Cereibacter sphaeroides 2.4.1: one gene and its partner. The protein of the gene in region 1 interacts with the protein of each later gene in a pairwise test. Links are inferred from orthologs where the notes say so. Each region holds a gene or a part of one and is shown in the gene's direction. Other genes may lie near its edges.

What was found.
Region 2: the proteins of RSP_RS08025 (region 1) and mrdA interact in binary tests that used the Escherichia coli proteins (3 or more experiments, as listed by UniProt). The link is inferred for Cereibacter sphaeroides 2.4.1 from one-to-one orthologs.

What each region holds. Positions count from the first base shown.
Region 1 is NC_007493.2:1,661,309-1,677,042, reverse strand. What follows is about bases 8,395-11,487. They hold RSP_RS08025 (penicillin-binding protein 1A), read left to right. Parts: upstream 8,395-8,712; coding sequence 8,713-11,262; downstream 11,263-11,487. Other genes in these bases: prfB (peptide chain release factor 2), read left to right, coding at 11,371-11,487; RSP_RS08030 (N-acetylmuramoyl-L-alanine amidase), read left to right, coding at 8,395-8,621. Outside these bases: RSP_RS08065 (M20/M25/M40 family metallo-hydrolase), read right to left, coding at 1-193; RSP_RS08060 (hypothetical protein), read left to right, coding at 423-992; hemA (5-aminolevulinate synthase), read left to right, coding at 1,127-2,350; RSP_RS08050 (helix-turn-helix domain-containing protein), read left to right, coding at 2,461-3,675; ispG (flavodoxin-dependent (E)-4-hydroxy-3-methylbut-2-enyl-diphosphate synthase), read left to right, coding at 3,806-4,939; RSP_RS08040 (DsbA family protein), read right to left, coding at 5,275-6,018; RSP_RS08035 (pyridoxal phosphate-dependent aminotransferase), read left to right, coding at 6,186-7,337; more of RSP_RS08030, read left to right, coding at 7,386-8,394; more of prfB, read left to right, coding at 11,488-12,498; RSP_RS08015 (DUF2189 domain-containing protein), read left to right, coding at 12,868-13,644; RSP_RS08010 (bactofilin family protein), read right to left, coding at 13,840-14,358; RSP_RS08005 (M23 family metallopeptidase), read right to left, coding at 14,348-15,691. UniProt on the Escherichia coli protein: Cell wall formation. Synthesis of cross-linked peptidoglycan from the lipid intermediates.
Region 2 is NC_007493.2:941,946-957,585, reverse strand. Bases 5,866-8,864 are described here. They hold mrdA (penicillin-binding protein 2), read left to right. Parts: upstream 5,866-6,391; coding sequence 6,392-8,338; downstream 8,339-8,864. Other genes in these bases: rodA (rod shape-determining protein RodA), read left to right, coding at 8,346-8,864; RSP_RS04680 (hypothetical protein), read left to right, coding at 5,866-6,395. In the rest of the region: RSP_RS04705 (pseudoazurin), read right to left, coding at 1-344; RSP_RS04700 (2-isopropylmalate synthase), read left to right, coding at 809-2,398; RSP_RS04695 (acyltransferase family protein), read right to left, coding at 2,585-3,541; RSP_RS04690 (rod shape-determining protein), read left to right, coding at 3,890-4,927; rod shape-determining protein MreC, read left to right, coding at 4,961-5,863; more of RSP_RS04680, read left to right, coding at 5,856-5,865; more of rodA, read left to right, coding at 8,865-9,485; RSP_RS04665 (MurR/RpiR family transcriptional regulator), read right to left, coding at 9,655-10,521; RSP_RS04660 (N-formylglutamate amidohydrolase), read left to right, coding at 10,681-11,460; RSP_RS04655 (TRAP transporter small permease subunit), read left to right, coding at 11,465-11,971; RSP_RS04650 (TRAP transporter large permease), read left to right, coding at 11,971-13,296; RSP_RS04645 (TRAP transporter substrate-binding protein), read left to right, coding at 13,353-14,390; RSP_RS04640 (glutamine synthetase family protein), read left to right, coding at 14,466-15,640. UniProt on the Escherichia coli protein: Catalyzes cross-linking of the peptidoglycan cell wall. Responsible for the determination of the rod shape of the cell. Is probably required for lateral peptidoglycan synthesis and maintenance of the correct diameter during lateral and centripetal growth.

The sequences.
Region 1 (15,734 bases):
CGGGGGTGGGGCGCTTCGAGACCTCGAAGCCCAGCGACGCGAGATCGGCCACCAGCCAGTCGGCGGCGGCCTCGCATTCGGCGGCATGGGCGGGATCGGTCGAGATCGAGGGGATGCGCAACAGCGCCATCAGCCGGTCCAGAGCCTCGGGCAGGCCGGTGTCGATCCGGGTGAGCACGGCGTCGAGCGTCATCGTCTGGTCCTTCCACGTCCAATGTGTCCGCCGCAGCACGGCGGGCGGAGCGGTGCCCTTCGCCGGACTCGGCTCCTGCGCGTCCCGGTATGGGCCGCGGCTAAGGGCGAAGTCAATTTGGAGGATGGCCGTGGGGCAGGGCGGGGGGCGTTCACAAGACGGGGAGGCTCTGTGCAGGAGGGGCGCGGTGGGCTAAGAGGGCCGCGACAGGGTGCAGGTGGAGAGGATCATGCGTCTGGCAATGGTGGCAGCCCTCGGGATCTTGACGGCGGGGGCTGCGCTCGCCCAGCCGGTGACGGGCCGCGAGGCGAAGAAGATGCTCTTTCCCCCCGCGAAGGCCGAGGTGGAGATCCTGCCGGTCGCCTTCCTCTCCGAGAACGACCGCGCGCTCCTGCGCATGGTGGTGAGCGAGCAGCCCTATTACGGGGCCATCGCCGTCTCGCCCGATGAGGGGCTGGCCTCGGAGGCGACCATCGCGGCCGCGAACCATCACACGACCGAGGCCGCGGCGCGCGCCGCGCTCGCGGTCTGCGAGGAGAAGCGCAAGGGCAGGGCGCCGTGCGCGATCGTGGGATTCGTGCGCCCCAAGGGCTGGAAGAGCCGCCCGCTCAGCCTATCGTCCGATGCAACCGAGGGATTCCGGGCCGACTATGGCGCCCGCGGCCCGAGGGCGCTGGCGGTCTCGCCGGCCACCGGGCGCTGGGGCATCGGGACCGGAGCGGGGGCGGGAGAGAAGGCGCTTGCTGCCTGCGCGAAGGCCGGAGGCGCCGGGGATTGCGTGCTGGCGGTGGCCGATTGACGCAGGGACCAATGAACGGGTTTCAAATTGGCCGGTTCCAGACTTAGGATTTGATCCTTATCAAGGCCATGTTGCGCCGAAAATTGATGATGACACCCAGCTTGCTCGGCAGCCCGAGCGTCAGGGAGACGAAGATGGACTACAATCTGGCACTCGATACCGCTCTGAACCGGCTCCATACCGAGGGCCGGTACCGGACCTTCATCGACATCGAGCGGCGCAAGGGTGCCTTCCCGAAAGCCATGTGGCGCAAGCCCGACGGGAGCGAGAAGGAAATCACCGTCTGGTGCGGCAACGACTATCTCGGCATGGGCCAGCATCCGGTGGTGCTGGGGGCCATGCACGAGGCGCTGGATTCGACCGGCGCCGGGTCGGGCGGCACGCGCAACATCTCGGGCACCACGCTCTATCACAAGCGCCTCGAGGCCGAGCTCGCCGACCTGCACGGCAAGGAAGCGGCGCTGGTCTTCTCGTCGGCCTATATCGCCAACGACGCGACCCTCTCGACGCTGCCGCAGCTGATCCCGGGCCTCGTCATCGTCTCGGACAAGTTGAACCACGCTTCGATGATCGAGGGCATCCGCCGCTCGGGCACCGAGAAGCACATCTTCAAGCACAATGACCTCGACGACCTGCGCCGGATCCTGACCTCGATCGGCAAGGACCGTCCGATCCTCGTGGCCTTCGAATCCGTCTATTCGATGGATGGCGACTTCGGCCGCATCGAGGAGATCTGCGACATCGCCGACGAGTTCGGCGCGCTGAAATACATCGACGAGGTCCATGCCGTCGGCATGTACGGCCCCCGCGGCGGCGGCGTGGCCGAGCGGGACGGGCTGATGGACCGGATCGACATCATCAACGGGACGCTGGGCAAGGCCTATGGCGTGTTCGGCGGCTATATCGCGGCCTCGTCAAAGATGTGCGACGCGGTGCGCTCCTACGCGCCGGGCTTCATCTTCTCGACCTCGCTGCCGCCCGTCGTGGCGGCCGGTGCGGCGGCCTCGGTGCGCCACCTCAAGGGCGATGTGGAGCTGCGCGAGAAGCACCAGACCCAGGCCCGCATCCTGAAGATGCGCCTCAAGGGGCTCGGCCTGCCGATCATCGACCACGGCTCGCACATCGTGCCGGTCCATGTGGGCGACCCCGTGCACTGCAAGATGATCTCGGACATGCTGCTCGAGCATTTCGGCATCTATGTCCAGCCGATCAACTTCCCGACCGTGCCGCGCGGGACCGAGCGGCTGCGCTTCACCCCGTCGCCCGTGCATGATTCCGGCATGATCGATCACCTCGTGAAGGCCATGGACGTGCTCTGGCAGCACTGTGCGCTGAATCGCGCCGAGGTCGTTGCCTGACAGCTTCTGCGGATGCAAAGGCCCCTGCCCTGTGCTACTTCTTTCGGGACAGGGCACCCCTGAGTCGGAAGCAACCGGCCGGGGTAAATCGGGGCAGGACGGGCACACGCATGATCTGGCGGAGGACACAACCTTCGACGGCCGAAGTCGATAAACCCAAAGGGTTCGACGATTTCGAGTTGCGGTTGGGCGACCTGATGCGCGGTGAGCGGGCGACGCTCGGCAAGTCGCTGCTCGATGTCCAGCGCGAGCTGAAGATCAAGGCCACCTATATCGCCGCCATCGAGAATGCCGACGTGTCGGCCTTCGAGACGCAGGGCTTCGTGGCGGGATATGTGCGCTCCTATGCGCGCTATCTCGGCATGGACCCGGACGAGGCCTTCGCGCGCTTCTGCCACGAGGCGAACTTCACCACGATGCACGGCATGGCCGTTTCGGTGACCGGCGCGCGCCGCGATACCGGTCCGCGGTCCCGACCGCAGGGCGAGGGGCGCGATCCGCTGGCGGATCCGAATGCGCTGTTCGTACCCCGGGGCGAGAGTGTGCTGGCCAGCATCGAGCCCGGCGCGGTGGGATCGGTTCTGGTCCTGCTCGCGCTGATCGGCGGCATCGGATACGGCGGCTGGGCGGTGCTTCAGCAGGTGCAGCGCGTGCAGGTGGCGCCGGTCGATCAGGCGCCGCAGGTGGTGGCCGAGATCGACCCGCTGGGCAGCGTCGGCACGGTGGCGCCGCTCGTGCGGTCCGAGCCTGCCTCCGACACGATGGATCTCGCCGCCGCCGATCCGGCGCAGCCCGACCTCATGGGGCGGCTCTATCGTCCGCAGGCCCAGGCGCTCGACGTGCCGGTGCTGGTCTCGCGCGACGGGCCGATCGCGGCCATCAATCCGCGGATGAACGACAGCGTCCAGCAGGCCTCGCTCGAGCTGCCCGCGATCCCCGCCACGGCCGCTGCCGTGCCGGTGGAGGAAGAGGTGCAGGTGGCCGAGGCCGCGCCGCCGACGGTCGAGCTTCTGGCCGTGCGCCCCTCGTGGGTGCGGGTGCAGGCGGCCGACGGGACGGTGCTGTTCGAGAAGATCCTCGACGCGGGCGAACGCTATGTCGTGCCGCAGATGGAAGAGCCGCCGGTGCTGCGCGCGGGCAACTCGGGCTCGCTCTATTTCGCCGTCAACGGCGAGACCTACGGCCCGTCGGCGCCCGGTGCGCAGGTGGTGAAGAACGTGGCCCTCTCGCCCGAGGCGCTCACCGGCAAATATGCCATGGCGGACCTGACCGGCGACGCGGATCTCGCGCGCTACGTCACGGTCGCGCAGAACGAAACCCGCTGACCCCCGCGCGGATGTGATCGCGCGGGCGCGCCGTGCCTTGCCCGAGGGGCAGGGCATTTGGGCGCAGCCGGTTGTGCCGATGCCGCTGCGGGTTTAAGTTGCACGCGACCATCACCCGAGGTTTCCACCCATGTCGCTCAATCATGTCCGCCCCTGGCGCAACATCCACCGCCGCAAGTCGCGGCAGATCATGGTGGGCAATGTTCCGGTGGGGGGCGATGCGCCGATCTCGGTGCAGACGATGACGAACACCATCACCGCCGACGCGCCCGCGACCATCGCGCAGGTGCTCCGCGCGGCCGAGGCGGGGGCCGACATCGTCCGCGTGTCGGTGCCCGATGAGGCCTCGACCCGGGCGCTGAAGGAGATCGTGGCGGCAAGCCCGGTGCCGATCGTGGCCGACATCCACTTCCACTACAAGCGCGCCATCGAGGCGGCCGAGGCGGGCGCGGCCTGCCTCCGGATCAACCCGGGCAACATCGGCGATGCGAGCCGGGTGCGCGAGGTCATCAAGGCCGCGCGGGATCATGGCTGCTCGATGCGGATCGGGGTGAATGCGGGCTCGCTCGAAAAGCATCTGCTGGACAAGTATGGCGAGCCCTGCCCGGAGGCGATGGTCGAGTCGGGCCTCGATCACATCAAGATTCTTCAGGACAACGACTTCCACGAGTTCAAGATCTCGGTGAAGGCCTCGGACGTGTTCCTTGCCGCCGCGGCCTATCAGGCGCTGGCCGATGCGACGGATGCGCCGATCCATCTCGGGATCACCGAGGCGGGCGGGCTGACCGCCGGCACGGTGAAATCGGCCGTGGGTCTGGGGAACCTCCTCTGGTCGGGGATCGGCGACACGCTGCGGGTCTCGCTCTCGGCGGACCCGGTGGAAGAGGTGAAGGTCGGCTACGAGATCCTGAAGTCTCTGGGCCTCCGCCACCGCGGCGTCACCATCATCTCCTGCCCCTCCTGCGCGCGGCAGGGCTTCGACGTCATCAAGACGGTGGCGGAACTCGAGGATCGGCTGGCCCATGTCACCACCTCGATGAGCCTTTCCATCATCGGCTGTGTGGTGAACGGCCCCGGCGAGGCGCTGATGACCGACATCGGCTTCACCGGCGGCGGCAACGGCTCGGGGATGGTCTATCTGGCCGGCAAGCAGGCCCACAAGCTCGGCAGCGAGCGGATGATCGACGAGATCGTGTCGATGGTCGAAAGCCGTGCGGCCGAGATCGAGGCCGAAAAGCTCGCGGCGGCCGAAGCGGCCGAGTAACGCACCGTCGCAAACGCGAGCGGCGGCCTCAGGCCGTCATCGCGGATCGCCTCGCGCGGATGCGGTCACCCGGAGCATGACCTTGGGAAGCCGGGCCGGATCGTGAGGAAAGTCGGCCCGCAGGCTGCCGTTCGCGCTTCGTGAACGGCAGGGACCGGGACCGCAGCCCGAGCCCCATGAGTTGCGGCTGTCAACCCTGTCGCGAAGAAGCGGCGGGCAGGGGTCTGCGGCCCGCCTCTGCGTGTCTTTCGCCCCGCGGGAATGCCTCCGGCTCGGGCTTCTCCAAAAGAAAAGGCGCCCCGGAGGGCGCCTTGGGGCTCGGTCGCAGCGGGCGCTCAGCCCTTGCGCTGGCCTTCGACGATCTGGCGCATCCCGTCGAGCGGCACATAGCCGCGCACCATGGTGCGGTCGACGACGAAGGTCGGCGTGCCCGAGATCTCGAGCGTTTCGGCGAGCTTGTGGTTCGCGGCGATCACCGCCGTGACCTCGTCCTTGTCCATGTGGGCGAGGATCGCCGCGCGGTCGAGCTTCATCTCGTCGGCGAGCCGGCCGAGCGCCTCGGTCGTGATGTCGCCGCGGAAGGTGATGAGCTTGTCGTGCACCGCCTTGTAGGGCTCGGGGCCCGCGATCTGCAGCACGGAGATGGCGAAGCGCGAGGCCAGCACCGACTCCTCGCCGAGGATCGGATATTCCTTCAGCACGAAGCGGATGTTGCCATCGGAGGCCACCAGCTCCTCGACCTCGGCATTGGCCTTGCGGCAGTAGCCGCAGCGGTAGTCGATGAACTCGACCACCGTGATGTCGCCCTGCAGGTTGCCGCCGGCCCAGCTGGCCGGATCGGTGTAGATTTCCGAGGAATGGTCCTGAAGCCGGGCGAGGTCGGCATTGACCTGATCGAGCTGCTGGCGCTGTTCGAGCGCCGTGAAGGCCTCCATCAGCACCTCGGGATTCTCGAGCAGATAGGCCCGGACCTCGGCGCGAACGGCCTCGCGCTCGGCGGCGCTCATCTCGGCCCGGGCGGCGGGAGCGAGGGCGAGGGCGCCGGCGAGGGCGGCGGCACCGAGGGGGATCAGTCTCATGGAAAGGCTCCGGTTGGGGCGGGTCAGGGTCCGGCTCGCGGGTCAGGACAGGAACACCGATCCGGTTCATTTGGCAACCCGGATATGCGGCAGGGCGGCGGCGGGCCGCCATTGACCTTCGCGCCCCGGTGTCTCAGGAACGGCTGGCAAAGTGTAAGAGGCTGAGGATGCGGGTTTCAAGGCGCGGGGCGGTCGATCCCTTCATCGTGATGGATGTGATGGAGCAGGCGCGCAGGCTGGAAGCGACGGGGCGGGCGATCGTCCATATGGAGGTGGGCCAGCCGGGCACCCCGGCCCCGGCGGGGGCGCGGGCGGCGCTCGCGCGCGCCATGGAGGAGGGGCCGCTCGGCTATACGGTGGCGCTCGGCCTGCCGGAACTGCGGCAGGGGATCGCCGATCTCTACCGGCGCTGGTACGGCGTCGAGCTCGATCCGGGGCGGGTGGTGGTGACGGCCGGCTCCTCCTCGGCCTTCCTTCTGGCCTTCACCGCGCTCTTCGAGGCGGGCGAGCGGGTGGCGCTCGGCGAGCCCGGCTATCCGAGCTATCGCCAGATCCTGCGCGCGCTCTCGCTCGAGCCGGTGGGGATCCCCACGGAGGCCCGGAACCGGCTGCAGCCGGTGCCCGCGGATCTGGAGGGGGTGGAGGATCTGGCGGGGCTCATCGTGGCCTCGCCGGGCAATCCGTCGGGGACGATGCTTTCGAAGGAGGCGCTGGACGCGCTGATCGCCCATGCGCAGGCGCGCGACATGGCCTTCATCTCGGACGAGATCTATCACGGGCTGGATTATGGCACGAGATCCGTCTCGGCGCTGGAGATCACCGACGATGTCTATGTGATCAACTCCTTCTCGAAATATTTCTCGATGACCGGCTGGCGGCTCGGCTGGCTCGTGGTGCCCGAGGACCATGTGCGGCGCGTCGAACGGCTGGCGCAGAACATGTTCATCTGCCCGCCCCATGCGAGCCAGATCGCGGCGCTGGCCGCCCTCGACTGCACGCAGGAGCTGGAGGCGAACCGCGCGGTCTATGCCGAGAACCGGCGGCTGATGCTGGAGGGGCTGCCGAAGGCGGGATTCACGCGCTTTGCGCCGCCGGACGGGGCCTTCTATGTCTATGCGGATGTCTCGGACCTGACCTCCGACAGCCTCGCCTTCGCGGCGGAGATCCTCGAGGAGGCGGGGGTGGCGGTGACGCCGGGGCTCGATTTCGATCCCCTGCGGGGCGGGCGGACGCTGCGCTTCTCCTATGCGCGGGCCACTGAGGATATCGTCGAGGGGCTGGCGCGGCTCGAGGCCTTCATGGCGGCGCGCCGGCGCTGACGGCGGAGCCTCCGGCGGGGATATTTGGGCCAGAATGAAAGGGCGCGGATGGAGGGGCTGAGGCGGAGGAGCGGGGGGGCGCTCAGGTCGGTCGCGGCGGGTCTTCTTGCGGCGTTGCTCGCGCTGTCAGGGGCTGCGGCGCAGGAGCTGAGCGGGCTCGCGCGGCTCATGCCCGACGGATCCTCGATCGGGGCGCGCGGCTGGAGCGGGGTCTCGGTCGAGCTGCAGTTGAGCCAGCCGGTGCCCTGGCGGGTGCGGGTGATGGACGGGCCGCCGCGGCTGGTGATGGATTTCCGCGAGGTCGAGTTCGGCCCGGTCGAGGATCTGGCGCGGGACACCGACCGGGTGACGGCGGTGCGGGCGGGCAGCTTCCGCCTGGGCTGGTCGCGGCTGGTGCTGGAGCTGGCCCGGCCGATGGTGGTCGAGAGCGCGGACATGCGGACCTCCGACGGGGCGCGGATCGCGATCCGGCTGCGCAAGGCGGATGAGGCGGAATTCGCGGCCCGGGCCGCGGCGCCCGAGCCGCCGGGCTGGGCGTTGCCGAAGGCCGCCGACCTGCCGCGGCCGGTGCAGGGGGCGGGGCCGCTGACGGTGGTGCTCGATCCGGGCCATGGCGGCATCGACCCGGGAGCCGAGCGGGGCGGGGTGAGCGAGGCGAGCCTGATGCTCACGCTCTCGCGCGAGCTGAAGGAGGCGCTGGTGCGGGACGGCACCTTCCGCGTGGCGGTGACGCGGGCGGAGGATGTGTTCGTGCCGCTCGAGGACCGGATCACGCTGGCGCGCGAGGCGGGGGGGCAGGTGTTCGTCTCGCTGCATGCCGATGCCATCGCGGAAGGCGAGGCAGTGGGGGCCACGCTCTATACGCTGGCCGAGGAGGCGTCGGATGCGGCGGCGGCGGCCCTGGCCGAGCGGCACGACCGGGACGATCTGCTGGCGGGGATCGACCTCACCGGCCACGACGATCTGGTGGCGGGCGTGCTGATGGATCTGGCGCGCACCGAGACGGGGCCGCGGAACGAGCGGCTGGCACTGGCGCTGGAAGCGGCCATCAAACGGCGGCAGATCGCCATGCACCGCCATCCCCGGCAGGCCGCGGGATTCTCGGTGCTGAAGTCGCCGGACATGCCGTCGATTCTCGTCGAGACGGGCTTCATGTCGAGCGATGCCGACCTCGCGCGGCTGCGCGATCCGGGCTGGCGGGCGCGGATGGTGATCGCCCTCGTGGAAGGTCTGAAGGTCTGGGCGCGCGAGGATGCGGCGCTGAAGGACATGCTGCGGCGCTGATCGCGAAATCGCGAAGCGCGGGGGTTGGGCATGTTTTGCTCTTCCGGCCGCCCGCATGTATAAGGGCCGCCAACCAGAGGGGGCACCGCCATTGTTGAGGTTCGTAGGCTCGGTCTTCGGGGCCATCTTCACCGCGATCACGCTGGGGCTGCTTGCGCTCGCCCTCACGATCGGGGCGGTGTTCTGGATGTATTCGCGCGACCTGCCGAGCCATGAGAGCCTCGCCCAATATACGCCGCCGACGATCAGCCGGATCTATTCGGGCGAGGGGCGGATCATCGACGAATTCGCACAGGAGCGGCGGATCTTCGCGCCGATCGAGGAGATCCCCGACCTGGTGAAGAACGCCTTCATCTCGGCCGAGGACAAGAACTTCTACACCCACCACGGCTACGATGCCCGCGGCATCGCCGTGGCGGCCTTCGAGGCGGTGCGCTCGCGCGGCAAGACGGTGCGCGGCGCCTCGACCATCACCCAGCAGGTGATGAAGAACTTCCTCCTGTCGGGCGACCGGACGGGCGAGCGGAAGATCAAGGAGATCATCCTCGCCACCCGGATCGAGGAGACGCTGCCCAAGGACAAGATCCTCGAACTCTATCTGAACGAGATCTTCCTCGGGCAGAACAGCTATGGCGTGGCGGCGGCGGCGCAGACCTATTTCAACAAGACGCTGTCGCAGCTGACCCCGGCCGAGGCCGCAACGCTCGCCTCGATGCCGCAGGCGCCGAGCCAGTATCACCCGGTGCGGGCGAAGGAGCGGCTGACCCAGCGGCGCAACTATGTGCTGCGCGAGATGTTCGAGAACGGCTATATCGACGAGGCCACGCTGACCTCGTCGCTGAACGAGCCGCTGCGCTCGGTGCAGAACGGCGATTATCCGGCCTTCCGCGAGGCGCTGCCGCCGCGCGACTATTTCACCGACGAGATCCGCCGCCAGCTCTCCTCCGAGTTCGGCGAGCAGGAATTCTTCGGCGGCGGCCTCACGATCCGCGCCACCATCGACCGGGAGCTGCAGGAGGAGGCGGCGGCCGCCCTGCGCGTGGGGCTCGAGAAATACGACCGCAACCTCGGCATCTGGCGGGGAACGCGGCAGACGCTGCCCGCAGACAAACTCGGTTCGGAGGCCGACTGGCGGGCGGCGCTGGCGGCGGCCCGGGTGCCGCGCGACGTGCCGGGCTGGCATCCGGCGGTGGTGCTCGAGGTGGGCGACAGCGCGGCCCGCATCGGGATCGAGGGCGTCGAGGAGGACGAGGACGGCCATTACATCCCGGCCGAGGATGTGACCTGGGCGCGCAAGCGGCAGGCCGACGGCAAGCTCGGGCCCAAGGCGCGCAGGGCGGGCGATCTTCTCGCGGTGGGCGACGTGGTGCTGGTGCGCGAGGTGACGGGCGAGGACGGCAGCTTCCGCCGCTGGTCGCTGCGCCAGGTGCCCGAAGTGCAGGGCGCCTTCATGGCGATGGACGTGAATTCGGGCCGGGTGCTCGCCATGCAGGGCGGCTTCTCCTACCAGTATTCGGTCTTCAACCGCGCCACCCAGGCCACGCGCCAGCCGGGGTCGAGCTTCAAGCCCTTCGTCTATGCGGCGGCCCTCGATTCCGGCTTCACGCCGGCGACCATCGTGATCGACGCGCCCATCGAGGTGCAGACGGCGCAGGGGCTCTGGACGCCGAAGAACGCGTCCGGGAAATATTACGGGCCCACGCCGCTGCGCACCGGGGTCGAGCAGTCGCGGAACCTGATGACGGTGCGGATCGCGCAGGAGATCGGCATGGACACCGTGGCCTCCTATGCGGAGCGCTTCGGCGTCTACGACCGGATGGGGCAGTTCCTCGCCAATGCGCTCGGCGCAGAGGAGACGACGCTCTTCAAGATGGTGGCCGCCTACGCCATGTTCGCCAACGGCGGCGAGCGGGTGCAGCCCACTCTGGTCGACCGGGTGCAGGACCGCTTCGGTCGCACGATCTATCGGCACGATCAGCGGATCTGCGACGACTGCGCCCAGCCGCTGCTGCCCGAGGGTCGCGCGCCGCACATCACCTCGAAGCGCGAACGGGTGATGGATGCGATCACCGCCTATCAGCTCACCTCGATGATGGAGGGCGTGATCAAGCGCGGCACGGGGCGGGGGATCAACCTGCCGGTGCCGGTGGCGGGCAAGACCGGCACCACGAACGACGCCAAGGACGTCTGGTTCATCGGCTATACCTCGAACATCGTCGCGGGCTGCTACATCGGTTACGACCAGCCGCGCTCGATGGGCTCGGCCTCGGGCGGCGGCTTCTGCGGCCCGGTGTTCCAGAGCTTCATGACGAAGGCCGTGAAGAAATACGGCGGCTCCGAGTTCCGCGTGCCCCCGGGCGGCTATTTCATGAAGATCGACCGGTTCACCGGCGCGCGCCTGCCCGACGATGCGACGGGCGACAATGTGGTGGCCGAGTATTTCCGTCAGGGCGAGGATCCGGTCTTCGGCATGGGCGCCTGGGTCGACGGCGGCTTTGCCATGGGATCGAACCTGCCGCTGTTTGCTTATGGCGAGGAGGAGACCGAGCAGGGCGCGACCGTCACCACTGCCACGGGCGAGCGGAAGGTCATTCCCAAGAAGGCCGATTTCGGCACGCTCAGTTCCGGCGGTCTCTACTGACGCGGCCGTCCTGTCGCAGGCGCGGCCCGGCCTTGCCCGGTCCGCGCCTTCGCGCTATCACCCCCGCCTGAACCGATCCCCGCCTGAACCGTTCGAGGACCTTCGCCCATGCGCACCGAGACCCAGAACCAAGTCGAGGCCATCCGGCGCTCGCTCGCGCTGCTCGGCCAGCGCATGGATCTCGAGACCGCGCCGCACCGGCTCGAGGAATTCGACGCGATGATCGAGGACGGCAACCTGTGGAACGATCCGGCCCGCGCGCAGAAGCTGATGCGCGAGCGCCAGCAGCTCATGGACCAGCTCTCGACCTACAGGCTGATCGACACCGGGCTGCGCGACAATGTCGAGCTGATCGAGCTCGGCGAGGCCGAGGGCGACGAGGAGATCGTGACCGAGGCCGAGGCGTCGATCCGCGCGTTGGTCGAGACGGCCCGCGCGAAGGAGCTCGAGGCGCTGCTCGACGGCGAGGCGGACGGCAACGACACGTTCCTCGAGATCAATGCGGGCGCGGGCGGCACCGAGAGCTGCGACTGGGCCTCGATGCTGGCGCGGATGTATGTCCGCTGGGCCGAACGCAAGGGCTACAAGGTCGAGCTGCAGTCGGAATCGGCGGGCGAGGAGGCGGGCATCAAGTCGGCTGCCTACAAGATCTCGGGGCCGAACGCCTATGGCTGGCTGAAGTCGGAGAGCGGCGTTCACCGGCTGGTGCGGATCTCGCCCTACGACTCGGCGGCGCGGCGGCACACCTCCTTCTCGTCGGTCTGGGTCTATCCGGTGGTGGACGACAATATCGAGATCGAGATCCCTGCGAACGACATCCGCATCGACACCTATCGCTCGTCCGGTGCGGGCGGACAGCACGTCAACACCACCGACTCGGCGGTGCGGATCACCCACCTTCCCACCAATATCGTCGTGACCTCCTCGATGAAGTCGCAGCACCAGAACCGCGAGGCGGCGATGAACGCGCTGAAGGCCCGGCTCTACCAACTCGAGCTCGACAAGCGGAACGCCGCGATCAACGCCCAGCACGAGGCCAAGGGCGAGGCGGGCTGGGGCAACCAGATCCGCTCCTATGTCCTTCAGCCCTATCAGATGGTGAAGGACCTGCGGACGGGCGTCGAGACCTCGGACACGCAGGGCGTGCTCGACGGCGATCTGGACCGGTTCATGCAGGCGACGCTCGCGCAGGATGTGGCCGGCAAGAGCCGCGCGGAAGCCAACGCCGAAGAGTAAGCCTCGCGCGGCGCGGCTGCACCGGCGGCGCAGGGCTGTCGCCCGCGCGGCGGCAGGCCGTTGCAGTGCCCGCGAAAGGGGCAGGCGGAGCAGTGAGCCACCCGCTTTGCGCTTTCCTTCAGTGCAGCGTCCCTACGCTGAAAATCCATTTTAACGTCTAGAAGCTCACGCGCCGGGCCCCGCAGAGGGCGGGTGCAGCCATCCGTTTCGCGCCTGCCTCCAACCCGCGGCGGTCCTGCAGCGGCCCGCGCGCTGCGCCTCCGCCCTTTTTCCGAGGGCAGCGCGACCAAAAGCTGAGGTGCAGAATCATCTTGGTGCTGCACGGCACCTGCGCTTAGGCTCTCTCCTACGAGAAGGAGGAGTCTCGGAATGTCGCAAAGCTACCTGGAATCGGCCGAGGCCGTTCCGGAGGTGCGCTTGCTCACCCCGGAAGACCTGCGGCTTGTGCTATTTGCCGGAATGCGTGACTTCAGACGCGCCCCGGCCTTCGGTTTGTTCTTTGCCGCCACCTATGTGATCTTTGGCTGGATCATTCTCTATGCGCTCACCACGAGCGGAAATCTCTGGTGGATCTTGCCCGCTGCTGCGGGCTTTCCCATCCTCGGCCCCTTCATCGCCTGCGGCCTCTACGAGGTCAGCCGCCGGCTGGAACTGGGCCTGCCGCTGCACTGGGGGGAGGTGCTCGGCGTGATCCTCAGCCAGAAGGATCGCCAGATCCCGTCCATGGCGGCGATCGTGGTGATCTTCTTCCTGTTCTGGAACTTCCTGTCCCACATGGTCTTCGCCCTCTTCATGGGGATGCAGCCCATCGTGAACATCTCGAGCTCGTTCGAGTCTTTCCTGACGGCGCACGGGCTCACGCTGCTCGTCGTCGAGCTTCTGGTGGGCGCGGTCTTCGCGAGCATCCTGTTCTCGATCACCGTGGTCAGCCTGCCGCTGCTCCTCGACCGCGAGATCGATTTCGTGACCGCGATGATCACCAGCGTGCAGGTGGTGCAGGCCAATCCGGTGCTGATGCTGTCGTGGGGCATCACCATCGCGGGGATCCTGTTCTTCGCCATGCTGCCCGGATTTCTCGGATTGCTGATTGCCCTGCCGGTGCTGGGCCATGCGACCTGGCATCTCTATCGCCTGGCGCTCGACTGATCTGCGCCGGGCCGCCCCAGGGTGGCCCGGAGGATTGCCTGCACCCGCCGGGCTGGGGCGAAGTCGATGTCCCGATCTGGCGCGGGGACGGGCCGGCCGGCGTCGGAGAGAGGCCGTGGGAACCGACAGCCGCTGCCATGCAAAAGGGCGCCCGATGGGCGCCCCTGGTCGTGCCGGTCCGACGGCGAAGACGGATCAGAGATCGGCGGGTTTGGTGGCCTGCGGGGCCGGGGCCGCCTGCGGAGCCGCGGAGGCGCCGCCTTTGCCGCTCTGAAGCGGATCTTCCTGCCGCTGAACGGAGCCCTCGAAATGGGCGCCCGACTCGATGGCGATGGTCTTGTGGATGATGTCGCCCTCGACGCGGGCGGTCGAGGTCAGGCGCACCTTCAGGCCGCGGACGCGGCCGATGACGCGGCCATTGACCACGATGTCGTCCGCCACGATCTCGCCGCGGATCGTGGCGCTCTCGCCCACGGTCAGCAGGTGCGCGCGGATGTCGCCTTCGACCGTGCCTTCGACCTGAATGTCGCCGGTCGTGCGCAGGTTGCCCACCACCGTCAGGTCAGACGACAGGACCGAGGCGGAAGGCTTGGGTTTCGGCGCGCCGGGCGCAAAGTCGGTCGAGGGTTTCTGCACGGGAGCTTCCTGATTCTTCGGCCTTTCGGCCTCGCCCTGTTTGGGACCGGGCTCGTTGATTCTGCTCTTAGAAAACATCTTTCGCCGCCTTGATGAAGGTCATCGGGTTGACGGGCGAGCCGTCCACGCGGACCTCATAGTGAAGATGGGTGCCGGTGGACCGGCCTGTTGAGCCCATATCACCGATCCGGTCGCCGCGCGATACCCTTTGTCCCTTCTCCACCCGGATTCGGGACAGGTGGCCGTAGACGGTCTGGATGCCGAACTCGTGGCGGATCTTGATGACCTTGCCATAGCCGCTGGCCGTGCCCGCCTGGATCACCACGCCGTCGGCGGTGGAATAGATCGGGCTGCCGCTCGCGCCGGCCATGTCGATGCCCTCGTGGCGGCGGTTGCCGCGCCCGAACGGGTCGTTGCGCCCGCCGAAGCCCGAGGTGTAGCGGAAGGCGGTCTTGACCGGCATCGAGAAGGGCGCCTTGGTGGCCGCGAGCCGGTAGAGGTTCATGCGGTCGAGCCCGTTCAGGATCTCGTTGGCGCGGCGCTCCTCGGGGGTGAGATCGCCGCCGCCCATTGTCGAGACCGTCAGCTTCGAGAGTGGGCCGCCCTGACCCGAATAGCCGCGGCGCACCTGCTTCAGCAGCGAGTCGGTCGAGAGGCCCGCGGCGCGGAACATCTTGTCGAGCGGTTCCATCGAGACGGTCACCGCTTCCTCGAGCCGGCCGAAGATGAGGTCGTTGCGCGCCTGAAGCTCGGCCTTCTCCTGCAGGACCTCCTCGGTCTCTTCCTTGGCCAAGAGCACGGCATTGGCCATGTCGTCACGCTGGCGGGCGGTGGCCGCGAGCGTGGAGGACAGCTGGTCGAGCGTCGCCTCGGCATCGGCCATCCGCGAGCCGTCGGTGCGCGCCGAGCCGGTCTGTTCGGCCAGCGCGACCGTCACGCGCTCGGACTCCTCGCGGGCGTCGTCGCGTTCCTTGATGGTGCGGATCAGCGTGTCCTGCAGCACCTCGATGCCGGTCTCGAGTTCCTTGCGGCGATCCTCGGTGGCGAGGAGCGCCGTCTGCATCTTCGAGACCTCGGCGAGCGCGAGGTTGAACCGCTCCTGCGCGCGCACGGCTTCGTCGGCGCGGCGGTCGCGGTCGGCGGAGAGGGCATTGAGGCGGGATTCGTAGAGCGCCTGCTGGCGCTGGGTCTGGTCGCGGGTGCCGCCCGCGGTCACCGAGTCCATCAGCACGATGGAGGTGGCGAGGATCGTCCAGCTTACGAGGAGCGTGCCGCCGGCGAGAGCGGCGAGCTGCGTCACGGGTCGGAGCCGGATGAAGCGCGTGTCGCTATCGGATTTAAGAAAAAGCCGACGCTCCGGAAGGATGCGTTCGAGGCTCGTGTGAATCCGATAATGAAGTCGCGTCAGCACCGGTCGGTCCCGTTTGTTGTTGCGCGGTGACGAACCTTCGCCG
Region 2 (15,640 bases), 720 kb from region 1 along the record:
TGAATCAGCGCCACCATGCCCATGCCGTAATAGGGCATGCTCTTCACGCCCCAGACTCCCTCCTGCGTGAGGGTGATGGTCACGGGGCGGTTCATCTCGCCGCGGAAGCCGCGCGCGCCGAGCGGCAGCATCCCCGGGATGATCTCCGCATTGAAGCCCTTCTCGACGGGCAGGAAGGTCACGGTATCGCCGACCTTCGCCTGGATGAAGGCGGGCTCGAAGGCCTTGGCGCCGGTCGAGCCGTTATGGACCATGGCGATCTCGTAGTTCGCGGCGCCGGCGGGTAGCGCGAGGGCCGCGGCCAACCCCGCGGCAAGGCCGATCATCGGAAGGTTCGCAAGCATCTCCATCGTCCTTTCTGGCAAGAGGTTCCGCTGACAGAACCTGTCTACGCCCGACCGCCCCGCGCCGTGTTGCGGTGAGTCAACCGCAGCCGCGACCTGCCCGCGCAGGCAGAAACGCCGTGGCATCCCTGCGTCGGATGCAGCCCTGACACGAGCGGGCCCCGGGACCCCGTGCGGCCCTCGGCGCCCCGTCGGACCTCGGGTCTCCCGCAGAAGCGGAGGCCCTGCCCGGAGGAAAAAGCGCCATGCCCCGTCACTTTCGCACTTTCCTTTTGCGCCCTGCTCCGTAATATCCGCGCCATGACACGGGACCGCACCATCGCGATCAGCTCCGCCACGCCCCTCCGGGCTGTGGCTGCCCGTGCGCTTCTTCTCCTTAGCTGCCTCTGAGCGTGCCCTTGGGCGCGACCGCTCGGAGGTGACCAGCGCCCGGGACCGAAGCTGAGCACAACGAGAGAATTCACATGACCGACACGACCAAGACCGCCTCCGAGCAGGACCGCGTCCTGATTTTCGACACCACGCTCAGGGATGGCGAACAGTCGCCCGGCGCGACCATGACGCATGACGAGAAGCTCGAGATCGCGGCGCTGCTCGACGAGATGGGCGTGGACATCATAGAGGCGGGCTTCCCCATCGCCTCCGAGGGCGATTTCGAGGCCGTCTCGGCCATCGCGCGGCAGTCGAAGAACGCCACGATCTGCGGCCTCGCGCGGGCCAACTACAAGGACATCGACCGCTGCTGGGAGGCGGTGCGCCACGCGAAATCCCCCCGCATCCACACCTTCATCGGCACCTCGCCGCTGCACCGGGCGATCCCGAACCTCGACATGGACCAGATGGCCGAGCGGATCCACGACACGGTGAGCCACGCCCGCAACCTCTGCGACAATGTGCAATGGTCGCCGATGGATGCGACGCGGACCGAGCACGATTATCTCTGCCGCGTGGTCGAGATCGCGATCAAGGCGGGCGCCACCACGATCAACATCCCCGACACGGTGGGCTACACCGCCCCGCGCGAAAGCGCCGACCTGATCCGGATGCTCGTCGAGCGCGTGCCGGGTGCGGACACGATCGTCTTCGCCACCCACTGCCACAACGATCTGGGCATGGCGACGGCGAACGCGCTGGCGGCCGTCGAGGCGGGCGCGCGGCAGATCGAATGCACGATCAACGGCCTCGGCGAGCGCGCGGGCAACACCGCCCTCGAAGAGGTGGTGATGGCGCTGAAGGTGCGCAACGACATCATGCCGTTCCGCACCGGCATCGATACGACCAAGATCATGAACATCAGCCGCAAGGTCGCCACCGTCTCGGGCTTCCCGGTGCAGTTCAACAAGGCCGTCGTCGGCAAGAACGCCTTCGCCCACGAGTCCGGCATCCATCAGGACGGGATGCTGAAGAACGCCCAGACCTTCGAGATCATGCGACCCGCGGACGTGGGCCTCGCCGACACGTCGCTGGTGATGGGCAAGCATTCGGGCCGGGCGGCGCTGCGCGCCAAGCTCAAGGATCTGGGCTACGATCTGGCCGACAACCAGCTGAACGACGTCTTCGTGCGGTTCAAGGCGCTCGCCGACCGCAAGAAGGAGGTCTATGACGACGACATCGTCGCCCTGATCCAGGATCAGGTGACCTCGGCCGAACATGACACGCTGCAGCTCAAGCGGCTGCGCGTGGTCTGCGGCACCGACGGCCCGCAGGAGGCCGAGATGACGCTCTCGGTCGAGGGGGTGGACCATGCCATCGACGCGACCGGCGACGGGCCGGTGGATGCGGCCTTCAACGCGGTGAAGATGATCTATCCGCACCATGCCAAGCTGCATCTCTATCAGGTCCATGCGGTGACCGAGGGCACCGACGCGCAGGCGACGGTCTCGGTCCGGCTCGAGGAGGACGGCAAGATCGCCACGGGTCAGGCCGCCGACACCGACACGGTGGTGGCGAGCGTGAAGGCCTATGTGAACGCGCTGAACCGCCTGATCCACCGTCGCCAGAAGTCGGCGCCGGGCGCGGACATGAAGGACGTGCATTACAGCTCGCACGCCTGAGCGGGGCCGGCCGCCCGACGGGCGGCCCCCTTATTGGACCATGGCTCCATCGGATCGGGCCGCCTCACGGGCGGCCCGTCTCGTTCGGGCCTGCCGCCCTGCGCAGGATCGGCCCCCTGCCCCGGACTCGGCACAGACCCTGCCCGGTCAGGCTCTGCGACAGGCCCCGCGATGATAGGGAGAGGGTCAGAGGATCGGCAGCCGCCGCGCGGCAAGCACCACCGGCACCGCGAGAAGCGACGCGAGGCAGAGCCCGATCAGCGTGCGCAGCGTATCCCCCATCTCGACGTCGTAGGTGAAATGCAGCACCGCGATATGGACGAGATAGAGCGCCGTCGCGAACTGGCCGAAGTCGCGGCTCCGGCCCATCAGCCTCCGGCCCTTCACGGTCAGGAACAGGGCCGGGCAGACCAGCGCCAGAGAGGCGAAGATCTCGAACACCGGATCCTCGCGGTTCCAGACCATGTTCGCCCCCCATTCGGCCAGCAGGAGCGCCGAGGCCGCAGCCAGCACCGCCGGGGTGCCGAAGCGCGCGAGCCTCTCCTCGTGCCGCGCGATGAGCACGCCCGCCACGAGGAACGGAAAGCCCATGAAGAGGAAGTTGCGATAGGTCTGCACCCGGTTCAGCAGATCGTCGACCGGCGGCTCGAAGAGGTGGAAATTGCCCGCATACTGGATGCCCACGCCACAGGCGAAGGCCAGAAGCGCGGTTCCCGCCAGCACCCGCTCGCCCAACGGCCTCAGCGCCGCCACGAGAAGCCCCGCGAGCAGCAGCGCCAGCAGATACCAGAGGTGATAATAGCCGAAGAACAGCACCTCGCGCCCGAAGGCCGGCACCTTCAGCGCCCCCGGCAGCCAGAGCGGCGCATAGAGCGCCATCCAGATCCCATAGAGCAGCGCCACCCGCCGCGCCCAGAGCCAGAGCCCGCGGTCGAGCTGCCTCTCGAGATAATAACCGTTGATGACGAGAAAGGTCGGCACGGCGATCCGGAACAGGCAGTTGGTGAAGAAGTCGGAGGCCATCGGATGCAGGTCGCGCAGGAAGCCCGCATGAAGCCCCACGACCATCACGGCCATCACGATCTTGAGAGCGTCGAGCGACAGGTTCCGCAGCGGCGGGCTTGGAGCGGCGGAGGGGGACAATCTGCTTCCTCATCTTGTCGGACGGGCGGAAGCTAGCGCGGCGCGCGGCCACGGCAAAGGCGGCGAAAGCGGGCAGGCGAGGCAGCGCCTCACTTTTCTGCGCTCGTCTCGACCGAAACCGCCGGGCTTCCGGCCGCAGGACAGGCCCCGTCCTGCCCGCCTCCCCTCCCCCATCTCGACCGGCACCGGCAGCCCGGAGGAGCCCTCCATTCCGCCGGGCGCGCGGATTGACGCCGTCCCCTCCTGTCAGGGGCCTTTCCCTCTCGGCGCACCCTTCCTATAAGCAGGGCGCCTGCCTCGCCGAGAGTCGCGGGTATTTCCTTCTTCGCAGGACAGGATCAGCAGAGCATGTCGTTTCTCACCGGCCTCTTCTCGTCGGACATGGCCATCGACCTCGGCACCGCGAACACGCTGATCTACGTTCGCGGCAAGGGCATCGTGCTCAGCGAACCTTCGGTGGTGGCCTACCATGTGAAGGACGGCAAGAAGCAGGTTCTGGCCGTGGGCGAGGACGCCAAGCTGATGCTGGGCCGCACGCCGGGCTCCATCGAGGCCATCCGCCCGATGCGCGAGGGCGTGATCGCCGACTTCGACACCGCCGAGGAGATGATCAAGCACTTCATCCGCAAGGTGCACAAGCGCACGACCTTCTCGAAGCCGAAGATCATCGTCTGCGTGCCGCACGGCGCGACTCCGGTCGAGAAACGGGCGATCCGCCAGTCGGTCCTGTCGGCCGGCGCCCGCCGCGCGGGCCTGATCGCCGAGCCGATCGCCGCGGCCATCGGCGCGGGCATGCCCATCACCGACCCCACCGGCAACATGGTGGTGGATGTGGGCGGCGGCACGACCGAAGTGGCGGTGCTCTCGCTCGGCGACATCGTCTATGCCCGCTCGGTGCGGGTCGGTGGCGACCGGATGGACGAGGCGATCGTGGCCTATCTCCGCCGCCACCAGAACCTGCTGATCGGCGACTCCACCGCCGAGCGGATCAAGACCTCGATCGGCACCGCGCGAATGCCCGACGACGGACGCGGCCAGTCCATGACGATCCGCGGCCGCGACCTGTTGAACGGCGTGCCGAAGGAGACCGAGATCAATCAGGCGCAGGTCGCCGAGGCGCTGGCAGAGCCCGTGCAGCAGATCTGCGACGCGGTGATGCAGGCGCTGGAGGCCACGCCCCCGGATCTCGCCGCCGACATCGTCGACCGCGGCGTGATGCTGACGGGCGGCGGCGCGCTGCTCGGCGATCTCGACCTTGCGCTCCGCGAGCAGACCGGCCTCTCGATCTCGGTGGCCAACGAGTCACTGAATTGTGTGGCCCTCGGCACCGGCAAGGCGCTGGAATACGAGAAACAGCTCCGGCATGTGATCGACTACGAAAGCTGACGGCCCCGCCGCCGGCTCTGAGAGGGAGCGCCCTTGGCCCGAGACCGGACCAGACCGGAGGATTTCACCCGTCCGCTGCGCCGCATCCTCGTCGGCGGGCTGGTCCTGCTGCTGCTCGGGATCTTCCTGATCTGGCGGATCGACAGCCCGCGCGTCGAGCAGTTCCGCGCGGCGCTGATCGACCGCGTGGTGCCCTCGTTCGAATGGCTGATGACGCCCATGACCAAGGTCGCGGGCATGGTCGAGAACTTCCAGTCCTACACGCGGATCTACGAGCAGAATCAGGAGCTGCGGCGCGAGCTTCAGCAGATGAAGGCCTGGAAGGAAGCGGCGCTTCAGCTCGAGCAGAAGAACGCGCGGCTTCTGGACCTCAATCAGGTGCGGCTCGATCCGAAGCTCACCCATGTCACGGGCGTCGTGCTGGCCGACTCGGGCTCGCCCTTCCGCCAGTCGGTCCTGTTGAATGTGGGCGCACGCGACGGCATCCGCGACGGTTGGGCCACGATGGACGGGATCGGCCTCGTCGGCCGGATCTCGGGCGTCGGCCGCACCACGAGCCGGGTGATCCTGCTCACCGACACGAGCAGCCGCATCCCCGTGACGGTGCAGCCCTCGGGCCAGCGCGCCCTGTTGACAGGTGACAACTCGCCCTCCCCGCCGCTCGAATTCCTCGACAAGCCCGACCTCGTACGGCCGGGCGACCGGGTGGTGACCTCGGGCGACGGCGGGGTCTTCCCGGCCGATCTTCTCGTGGGACAGGTGGCGCAGGGGCCGGATCGCCGGCTCCGGGTGCGGCTTGCGGCCGATTACGGGCGGCTCGAGTTCCTGCGCGTGCTGCGCAGCCACGAGCTCGAACCGATCAGCGATCCGGGCAAGCTGGTGGCCGAGCCCCCCGCCCCGCCCGCCCCCGCTGCGGTGGAGGGTGCCGATGGCTGAGGGTGTGCGCCGCCGCGTCTGGCTTTATCCCACGGCCTTCGTGGCCATCGCGGCCTTCCTGGTGGTGCTGCGCCTGCTGCCGCTCGGCCTGCGCGCCGGAGCCTGGCCGGGCCCGGACCTCCTGCTCTGCCTGATCCTCGCCTGGGTGATCCGGCGGCCCGACTACCTGCCCGCGCCGCTTCTGGCGGTGGTGCTCCTGCTCGAGGATCTGCTCCTCATGCGCCCGCCGGGGCTCTGGGCCGCGCTGGTGCTGGTGGCCACCGAGTTCCTGCGCTCGCGCGCGGCCCTCACGCGCGAGCTGAGCTTTCCGGTCGAGTGGCTGCTCGTCTCGGGCGTCATGCTCGCCCTGCGCTTCGCCGAGCGGACCATCGCCGCGCTGGCGCTCCTGCCGCAGCCCGCGCTCGGCGAGCATCTGTTGCAGACCGCGATGACCATCCTCTGCTATCCTCTGATCGTCGGCTGCTGCTGGCTGCTTCTGGACCTGCGCAAGCCCGCGACGGGAGAACTCGACGCCTTCGGGAGACGCATGTGAGACGATCCGCCCGCGATTCCGAGGACAGCGCCCGCAAGGTGAACCGCCGCGCCCTCTTTCTGGGCGGCGCCATGACGGCCATGTTCGCCGTGCTCGGCGCGCGGATGCGCTATCTTCAGGTGGATCAGGCCGACGAGTTCAAGCTCCTGGCCGAGGAGAACCGGATCAACATCCGGCTGATCCCGCCCACACGCGGCCAGATCTTCGACCGCAACGGCCGCCTGATCGCGGGCAACGAGCAGAATTACCGCGTCGTCATCACGCGCGAGGATGCGGGCGACGTCGAGGCCGTGCTGCGCCGGCTGGCCGACGTGATCCCGCTGACCGAGCCCGACATCGAGCGCGTCATGACCGAGGCCAAGCGTCACAGCCCCTTCGTGCCGATCATCGTGGCCGACCGGATGGCGTGGGACGATCTGTCGAAGGTGGCGATCAACGCGCCGTCCCTGCCCGGTGTCACGCCCGAGGTGGGCCTGAGCCGCGCCTATCCGCTCGACACCGACTTCGCCCATGTGGTGGGCTATGTGGGCCCGGTGAGCGAGAACGACCTCGCCAAGATCGAGGATCCGGATCCGCTGCTGAAGATCCCCGAGTTCCAGATCGGCAAGATCGGTGTCGAGACCTGGATGGAGGGCACGCTGCGCGGCAAGGCCGGCACCAAGCGGATCGAGGTGAACGCCTACGGCCGCATGATGCGCGAGATCGACCGGGTCGAGGGCGATGCGGGCGACGACATCCGGCTGACCATCGACGCCGAGATCCAGGATTTCGTGCAGGCCCGCCTCGGCGCCGAGAGCGCGGCGGCGGTGGCCATCGACGTGATCACGGGCGACATCCTCGCGATCTGCTCGTCGCCCTCGTTCGATCCGAACCTCTTCGTGCGCGGCATCTCGTTCAAGGATTACGCGGCGCTGACCGAGAACGACCACCGGCCGCTCGCCAACAAGGCGGTGCAGGGCGCCTATCCGCCGGGATCGACCTTCAAGATGGTCACGGCGCTTGCTGCCCTCGAGGCGGGCGTGATCACGCCGGAGACCTCGGTCTATTGCCCCGGCCACTACGAGACCGGCGGGCGGCGCTTCCACTGCTGGAAGCGCGGCGGGCACGGCATGGTGTCGCTCTCGCGCTCGCTGTCGGAAAGCTGCGACGTCTATTACTACGACATCGCCCAGCGGGTCGGCATCGACAAGATCGCCGAGATGGGCCGCAGGCTCGGGCTCGGGATGCGCCACGACCTGCCCATGTCGGCCATCACCGAAGGCATCATGCCGGACAAGGCCTGGAAGCGGCAGCGCTACGAGCAGGACTGGCGGATCGGCGACACGATCAACGCCTCGATCGGGCAGGGTTATGTGCTGGCCTCGCCCCTGCAGCTCGCGGTGATGACGGCACGGGTGGCGAGCGGGCGGGCGGTGCAGCCGCGCCTCGTGCGGTCGGTGGGCGACAGCGAGCTGCCGGTGCCCGAGGCGCCGCCGCTCGGCGTCGACGGCTCGCTGCTGCGCTCCGTCCGTCAGGGCATGTATGCCGTCATCAACGAGCGGCGCGGCACCGGCCACACGAACCGGATCGTCGATCCGGCGCTGGTGATGGCGGGCAAGTCCGGCACGAGCCAGGTGCGCAACATCTCGGCCGCCGAACGGGCGCGCGGGGTCATCTCGAACGACCAGCTGCCGTGGAACCGGCGCGACCATGCGCTCTTCGTGGGCTTTGCGCCCTTCGATGCGCCGCGCGTGGCGGTGGCTGTCGTGGTGGAACATGGCGGCGGCGGCTCGTCGGTCGCGGGCCCGATCGTGCGCGACGTGATCCTGCGCTGCCTGACGCCCGGGCCGCTGCCCCCGCTCTCGGCCTATCCCCAGAGCCAGCGCGCCCGGATCGAGACGCTGCTCACCAGCCTGCCACTGCGCAAGATCGAACCCGAAGTCACCACCCGCTCGCGGGCCTGAGGCTGCCATGAGCTTTCTCGAATATCGCGTGAAGACCGCCCCCACGGGCCTTGCCAAGGTGCTCCACATCAACTGGGCGCTGGTGCTGCTGGTCACGGCCACGGCCTCGGTCGGCTGGCTCATGCTGACCTCGGTCGCGGGCGGCGACATCGACACCTGGGCCGGGCCGCAGATGAAGCGTTTCGCCGTGGGCCTCGTGCTGATGTTCAGCGTGGCCTTCGTGCCGATCTGGTTCTGGCGCAACATGGCGGGGCTGGCCTACATCGTGTCGCTGGCGCTTCTCGTGGTCGTCGAGTTCTTCGGCACCGTGGGGATGGGCGCGCAGCGCTGGATCGCGCTCGGCCCGGTGGTGCTGCAGCCCTCGGAAATGGCCAAGGTCACGCTGGTGATGATGCTTGCGGCCTATTACGACTGGCTCGATCCGAAGAAGGTCTCGCGCCCGCTCTGGGTGCTGCTGCCGGTGCTCATCATCCTCGTGCCGACGGCGCTCGTCGTGATCCAGCCGAACCTCGGGACGGCCCTCCTTCTGCTGATGGTGGGGGCGGCGGTCATGTTCCTTGCGGGGGTGAGCCTGTGGTATTTCGGCGTGGTGGCCGCGATGGGCGTGGGCGCCGTCTTCTCGGTCTTCTCGCTGCGGGGCACGCCGTGGCAGTTCCTGCATGACTACCAGTATCGCCGGATCGACACGTTCTTCGACCCCACGGCCGACCCGCTCGGGGCGGGCTACAACATCATCCAGGCCAAGATCGCGCTCGGCTCGGGCGGCTGGGCGGGCAAGGGCTTCATGCAGGGCACCCAGAGCCGGCTGAACTTCCTGCCCGAGAAGCACACGGACTTCATCTTCAACACTCTGGCCGAGGAATTCGGCTTCGTGGGCGCGGCCTCGCTTCTGGTGCTCTATGCGCTGGTGATCGCCTTCTGCGTGGCCTCGGCGATGCAGAACCGCGACCGGTTCTCGTCGCTGCTGATCCTCGGGATCGCGGCCAACTTCTTCTTCTATCTCGCGGTGAACCTGTCGATGGTGATGGGCATGGCCCCCGTCGTGGGCGTGCCGCTGCCGCTGGTCAGCTACGGCGGTTCGGCCATGCTGGTGCTGATGGTGGCCTTCGGCCTCGTGCAGAGCGCGCATGTCCACCGGCTGAGGTGATCTCGCAGACGGTCGGGCGGAGGTCTTTGCCCGTCAGGGCGGTGGTGCCTGCGCGTCCGCCACTTGTCCCTGCCCATCGGCAGGGCCTTGAAGGGCAGCCCAAGGCGCCGATTTGCCTGCCGCGGGCTCGGGCAGCCCTGCCGCGGAAGGGACCTCGCCGGGCGGGCGTCTAACGGTGGCGGCGGAAGACGCGGTTGCGGGCGTAGAGATCCTCGAGCCGCTTCATCCGCTCTTCCGTCTGCTCCCAGGTCAGGCTCTGCACCGCCGAGATCAGGCTCTCGACCAGCACCAGCATTGCGACCGTCGAGTCCCAGGCTGACGGCACCTCGATCTGGCAGGAGAAGGTGTGGCGCGCATGGACCGCCGCGGGCGAGATCCAGCGGTCGGTCATCAGCACCACCTCGACCCCCTGCTCGACCGCCATCTCGGCCACCTGCAGCACCATGTTCTCGTAGCGGCGGATGTCGAAAAGCAGGAGGATGTCGCCCCGCCCCATGTCGAGGAGCGCCGGCGGCCAGGTGCTCGACATGTCGGACATGAGCGTGACCTCGGGACGGGTCACCTTCATCAGGGTGGCGAAATAATCGGCGAGCGCATGGGTGATGCGGCCGCCGAGGACGAAGATCCGCCGCTCGGGATCCGCAAGGAGGCGCGCCGCCGCATCGAACTCGGCATGGTCGATCTGGCTCAGCGTCGCCTGAAGATTGGCCACCACCGCATCGGCGAACCGGTTGAGGATGTGGGTGTCGGGCACCCCGCCGGCCCAGCGGTCGTGCTTGGCCAGAGGCGAAAGGAGCATCGCCTCGACCTCGCCGCGCAGGCCCGACTGGAAGTCGGGATAGCCCTTGAACCCCAGCTTCTGCACCAGACGCACCACGGTCGGCGTCGAGACGTCGGCCGCCTTGGCGAGCGCCGTGATCGAGCCGAGCGCCGCCACCGGATACTGCCGCAGGATATGCGTGGCAAGCTGGCGCTCGGCCCGGGTCATGTCGGGCAGCGCCGAGCGCATGAGTTCCTCGATGCTGGACAGGCCCATTCCGCCTCCTCACGTCCGCCGCTTGCGCGGGCATTGCGCGGCGGAATCCGCCTCCGCCGCAGTAAACATCTTAACAGCTTCGGTCGCGAAGAAAAATTCTTGACAGACCGGAGCCCCCCGGTGGAGCCTTTGTGGCAACAGGGAATGAATCGGACAATAATGACCTTCGCCGACATGACGCCGGATCGGTATCCGGCCATCCTCGAGAATGCGTCCGCGCGCAGCCGCTTCCTCTTGGTCTGCGAACATGCCTCGCATGCGATTCCGGGCCGCTGGGGCGATCTGGGGCTGCCGGAAGAGCTGCGGCAGGCCCATATCGCATGGGATCCGGGTGCGCTCGGACTGTCGCGCGGGCTGGCGCGGCGGCTTGACGCAGGCCTTGTTCACGCACCGGTGTCGCGGCTCGTCTACGATTGCAATCGGGCGCCGGATCAGCCGGGCGCGATGGCGGAGCGTTCCGAGATGCACGAGATCCCCGGCAATCGCCGCCTCTCTCCCGAAGAGCGCGCCGCGCGCACCGCGGCGATCTACGCGCCCTTCCACGCCGACCTGCGGGCCGAGATCGTGCGGCGCCTTGCCCAGGGCGTGCCCCCGGTGCTGGTGACGATCCATTCCTTCACCCCGGTCTGGCACGGAAAGCCGCGCGCGGTCGAGTTCGGCATCATCCACGACCACGATCCGGCCTTGGCGCTGGCCGTGCTCGAGGAAAGCCGCGACAGTGGACTCGTCTGCGGACTGAACGAGCCCTATTCTGCCGCCGACGACGTGACCCACACGCTGCGCCTTCAGGCCCTGCCCTATGGACTTGCGAATGTGATGCTCGAGATCCGCAACGATCTGATCGCCACGCCGGAGGCCGAAGAGGCCATGGCGGACCGGCTGGCCCCCATCCTCGCCCGCGCGCTCGGATCGCTCGCGGCGCCGGCCATGGCGGGCTGAGCCGATGCCGCGGGCCCTTGTCGCCTTCGTCCGGCTGGTCGACCGGCTGAACTACGGGATCGGCCGCTTCGCCATGTATCTGCTGTTCGTGCTGATGGGCGTGCTGCTCTGGTCCTCGGTCTCGAAGGTCTTCTTCAACCCGTCGCTCTGGACGCTCGAGATGGCCCAGTTCGTGATGGTGGCCTATTTCATCCTCGGCGGGCCCTATTCGCTGCAGATGGGCAGCCATGTGCGGATGGACCTGCTCTATGCCGACTGGCCTCTGCGCAAGAAGAGCTGGTGGGACGCGATCACGATCTTCGCCGTGATCCTCTATCTCGGCGTCATGCTCTGGGGCGCGGTCGACAGCACCCTCTATTCGCTGCAGTACAACGAGCGCAGCCCGACCGCCTGGCGCCCCTATCTCTGGCCCATCAAGATTGTGATGTGCGTGGGCTTCGTCCTGATGATCCTGCAATGTCTCGCGATCCTCGTCCGTGACATCGCCACGCTGCGCGGGAAGACGATCTGATGTCCTACGAGATGATCGCCATCCTGATGTTCTCGGCCATGCTGCTCATGATGCTGACCGGGCAGCGCGTCTTCGGCGTGATCGGCTTCGTGGCCGTGGTGGCCTCGCTCGCGCTCTGGGGCACGGGCGGGCAGAGCATGGGCTTCTCGGCCGCGATGAAGCTCATGAAATGGTATCCGCTGCTGACGCTGCCCATGTTCATCTTCATGGGCTATGTCATGAGCGAGAGCCGCCTCGCCGACGATCTTTACCGCATGTTCCATGTCTGGTTCGGCCCCGTGCCCGGCGGCCTTGCCATCGGGACGATCCTCCTCATGGTGCTGATCTCGGCCATGAACGGCCTTTCGGTCGCGGGCATGGCCATCGGCTCGACCATCGCGCTGCCCGAGCTTCTGCGGCGGCGCTACGACAAGCTGATGGTGACGGGCGTGATTCAGGCGGGGTCGAGCCTCGGCATCCTGATCCCGCCCTCGGTGGTCCTCGTGCTCTATGCGATGATCGCGCGCCAGCCGGTGGGGCAGCTCTGGCTGGCCGGCGTGGTGCCGGGGCTGATGATGGCGGGCATGTTCGTGGCCTACATCTGGCTCCGCTGCCGGCTGAACCCCGCGCTCGGCCCGGTGCTGCCGCCCGAGGAACTGGCCGCGGTGCCGCGGTCGGAAAAGATGCGCCTGCTGGCCGCCGGTCTCCTGCCGCTCGGCATCTTCGCCGCGATGATGGTGCCCTTCGTCAACGGCTGGACGAGCCTCGTCGAAAGCTCGGTGATCGGGGCGCTGGTGACGGTGCTGGCCGCGGTCGTGAAGGGCCGCTTCACCCGCGAGGTGTTCGAGACCTCGACGCGGGCGACGCTCGCCATCTCCTGCATGTTCATGTGGATCATCCTCGCGGCGCTGGCCTTCGGCGCGGTCTTCGACGGTCTGGGCGCCGTGCGCGCGATCCAGGGCTTCTTCGTCGACCGGCTGGAGCTGTCGCCCTGGACCATCCTCATCATGATGCAGCTCTCCTACCTCATCATGGGGATGTTCCTCGACGACACGGCGATGCTCGTCATCGTCGCGCCGCTCTATGTGCCGCTGGTGGGGGCGCTGGGGTTCGATCTGATCTGGTACGGCGTGCTCTACACGATCACCTGTCAGGTGGCCTATCTCACGCCGCCCTTCGGCTACAACCTGTTCCTGATGCGCGCCATGGCGCCGCCCGAGATCACCATCGGCGACATCTACCGCTCGATCGTGCCGTTCGTGGGGGTCATGGTGCTGGCGCTGGTGCTGGTGATGGCCTTCCCCGAGATCGCGCTCTGGCTGCCGGAGACGCTCTACGCCAAGTAACGATTCACCAACGAGAGGCGGCCCGAACCGCCCCGACCCATCAACGGAGGTATGACATGACGACCAGACGGAAGTTCATCACCACGGGCGCGCTCGCGGGGGCTGCGGGCCTTGCCGCGCCGGCCGTGACGCGGGCGCAGGCGCCGATCAAGTGGCGGATGCAGACCTATGCGGGCGCGGCCTTGGGCGAGCATGTGGTGAAGCCCGCGGTGGAGGCCTTCAACACCATCGCCCAAGGTCAGATGGAGATCGAGCTCTATTACTCCGACCAGCTCGTGCCCACGGCCGAGCTCTTTCAGGCGATGCAGCGCGGGACCATCGACTGCGTCCAGTCGGACGATGACTCGATGGCCTCGCCGACCGAGGTGACCGTGTTCGGCGGCTACTTCCCGCTGGCGCTGCGCTATTCGCTCGATGTGCCCGCGCTCTTCAACAAATACGGGCTGGGCGCGATCTGGGCTGAGGAATATGCCAAGGTGGGCGTGAAGCACATCTCGGCGGGCTCGTGGGATCCGTGCAACTTCTCGACCAAGAAGCCGATCAACAGCCTGAGCGACCTTCAGGGCCTGCGCATCTTCACCTTCCCCACCGCGGGGCGCTTCCTCACCCGCTTCGGCGTGGTGCCGGTGACGCTGCCGTGGGAGGATGTGGAGGTGGCGCTCCAGACCGGCGAGCTCGACGGGCTGGCCTGGTCGGGCATCACCGAGGTCTATACGGTCGGCTGGGCCAACGTCACCGACTATTTCCTGACCAACAACATCTCGGGCGCCTGGATCGGGCATTTCTTCGCCAACATGGACCGCTGGAACGAGGTGCCGCCGCATCTGCAGGAGCTGCTGCGCGTCTGTTTCGAACAGTCGCACTACTACCGGCAGCACTGGTACTGGGCCGGCGAGGCCTATCTGCGGGTGAACGAGACCAAGCTCAAGCTGACCACGATCCCGGATGCGGAATGGAAGCAGGTCGAGGATGCGGCCGTCGAGTTCTGGGACGAGATCGCGCAGGAATCCGAGGTGAAGGCCAAGGTCGTCTCGATCATCAAGGACTACAATGAGACGATGAAGAAGGCAGGCCCGCCCTACCGCTTCTCCTGATCCCCCGCTCCCGGGCGGCCCTATGCGGGCCGCCCCTCCGCACGCCCGCCCGCCCGCGACTGAACGAGGAAGAACATGCCCGGCAACATGACATTCGATGAGCTGAAGGAAGCGGTGGAGAGCGGCGGGATCGATACCGTGCTCGTGGCCTGTGTGGACATGCAGGGCCGCCTGATGGGCAAGCGCTTCCACGCGCAGTATTTCATCGACGGCGGGCATCACGAGACCCACTGCTGCGACTATCTCCTGGCCATCGACATGGAGATGACCACCGTCCCCGGCTACAAGAATTCGGGCTGGGAAAAGGGCTACGGCGACTATGTCATGAAGCCCGACATGGCCACGCTGCGCGCCCTGCCCTGGATGCCGGGCACGGCGCTCGTGCTCTGCGACCTGCTCGACCATCACCACAACGACGTGCCCCAGAGCCCGCGCGCCATCCTCAAGCGCCAGATCGCCCGGGCCGAAGCCATGGGCTTCAAGGCCATGATGGCCACCGAGCTCGAGTTCTTCCTGTTCGAGACCTCGTTCGACGCGGTGCGCAACTCGATGCAGGCCTCGGGCCAGATCCGCGACCTGAAGCCGATTTCGGCCTACAACGAGGATTACCACATCTTCCAGACCTCGAAGGAGGAAGAGGTGATGCGCGCCCTGAGGAACGGCCTCTATGGCGCGGGAATCCCTGTGGAATGTTCCAAGGGTGAGGCTGACGCGGGGCAGGAGGAGATCAACGTCAAATATTCGGACGCGCTCGACACGGCCGACAATCACGCGATCACCAAGACCGCCGTCAAGGACATCGCCCATGCCGCGGGCAAGTCGGTGACCTTCATGGCGAAATACGACCACCGCCGCGCGGGCTCGTCGAGCCATGTGCACCAGTCGCTCTGGACCCTCGACGGCAAGCCCGCCTTCTTCGACCCCGAGGCCCCGCACGGCATGTCGGAGCTGATGCGCCAGTTTCTCGCGGGCCAGCTGGCCCATGCCGAGGAGATCACCGCCTTCCTCGCGCCCTATGTGAACAGCTACAAGCGGTTCTGCGTCGGCATGTTCGCCCCCACGAAAGCCGTCTGGAGCCGCGACAACCGCACCGCGGGCTTCCGCGTCTGCGGCGAGGGCACCAAGGCCATCCGCGTCGAATGCCGGATCGGGGGCGCTGATCTCAACCCCTATCTCGCCTGCGCGGCGCTGCTTGCGGCGGGGCTTGACGGCATCGAGAAGAAGATGGATCTCGAGGCGGAGATGCGGGG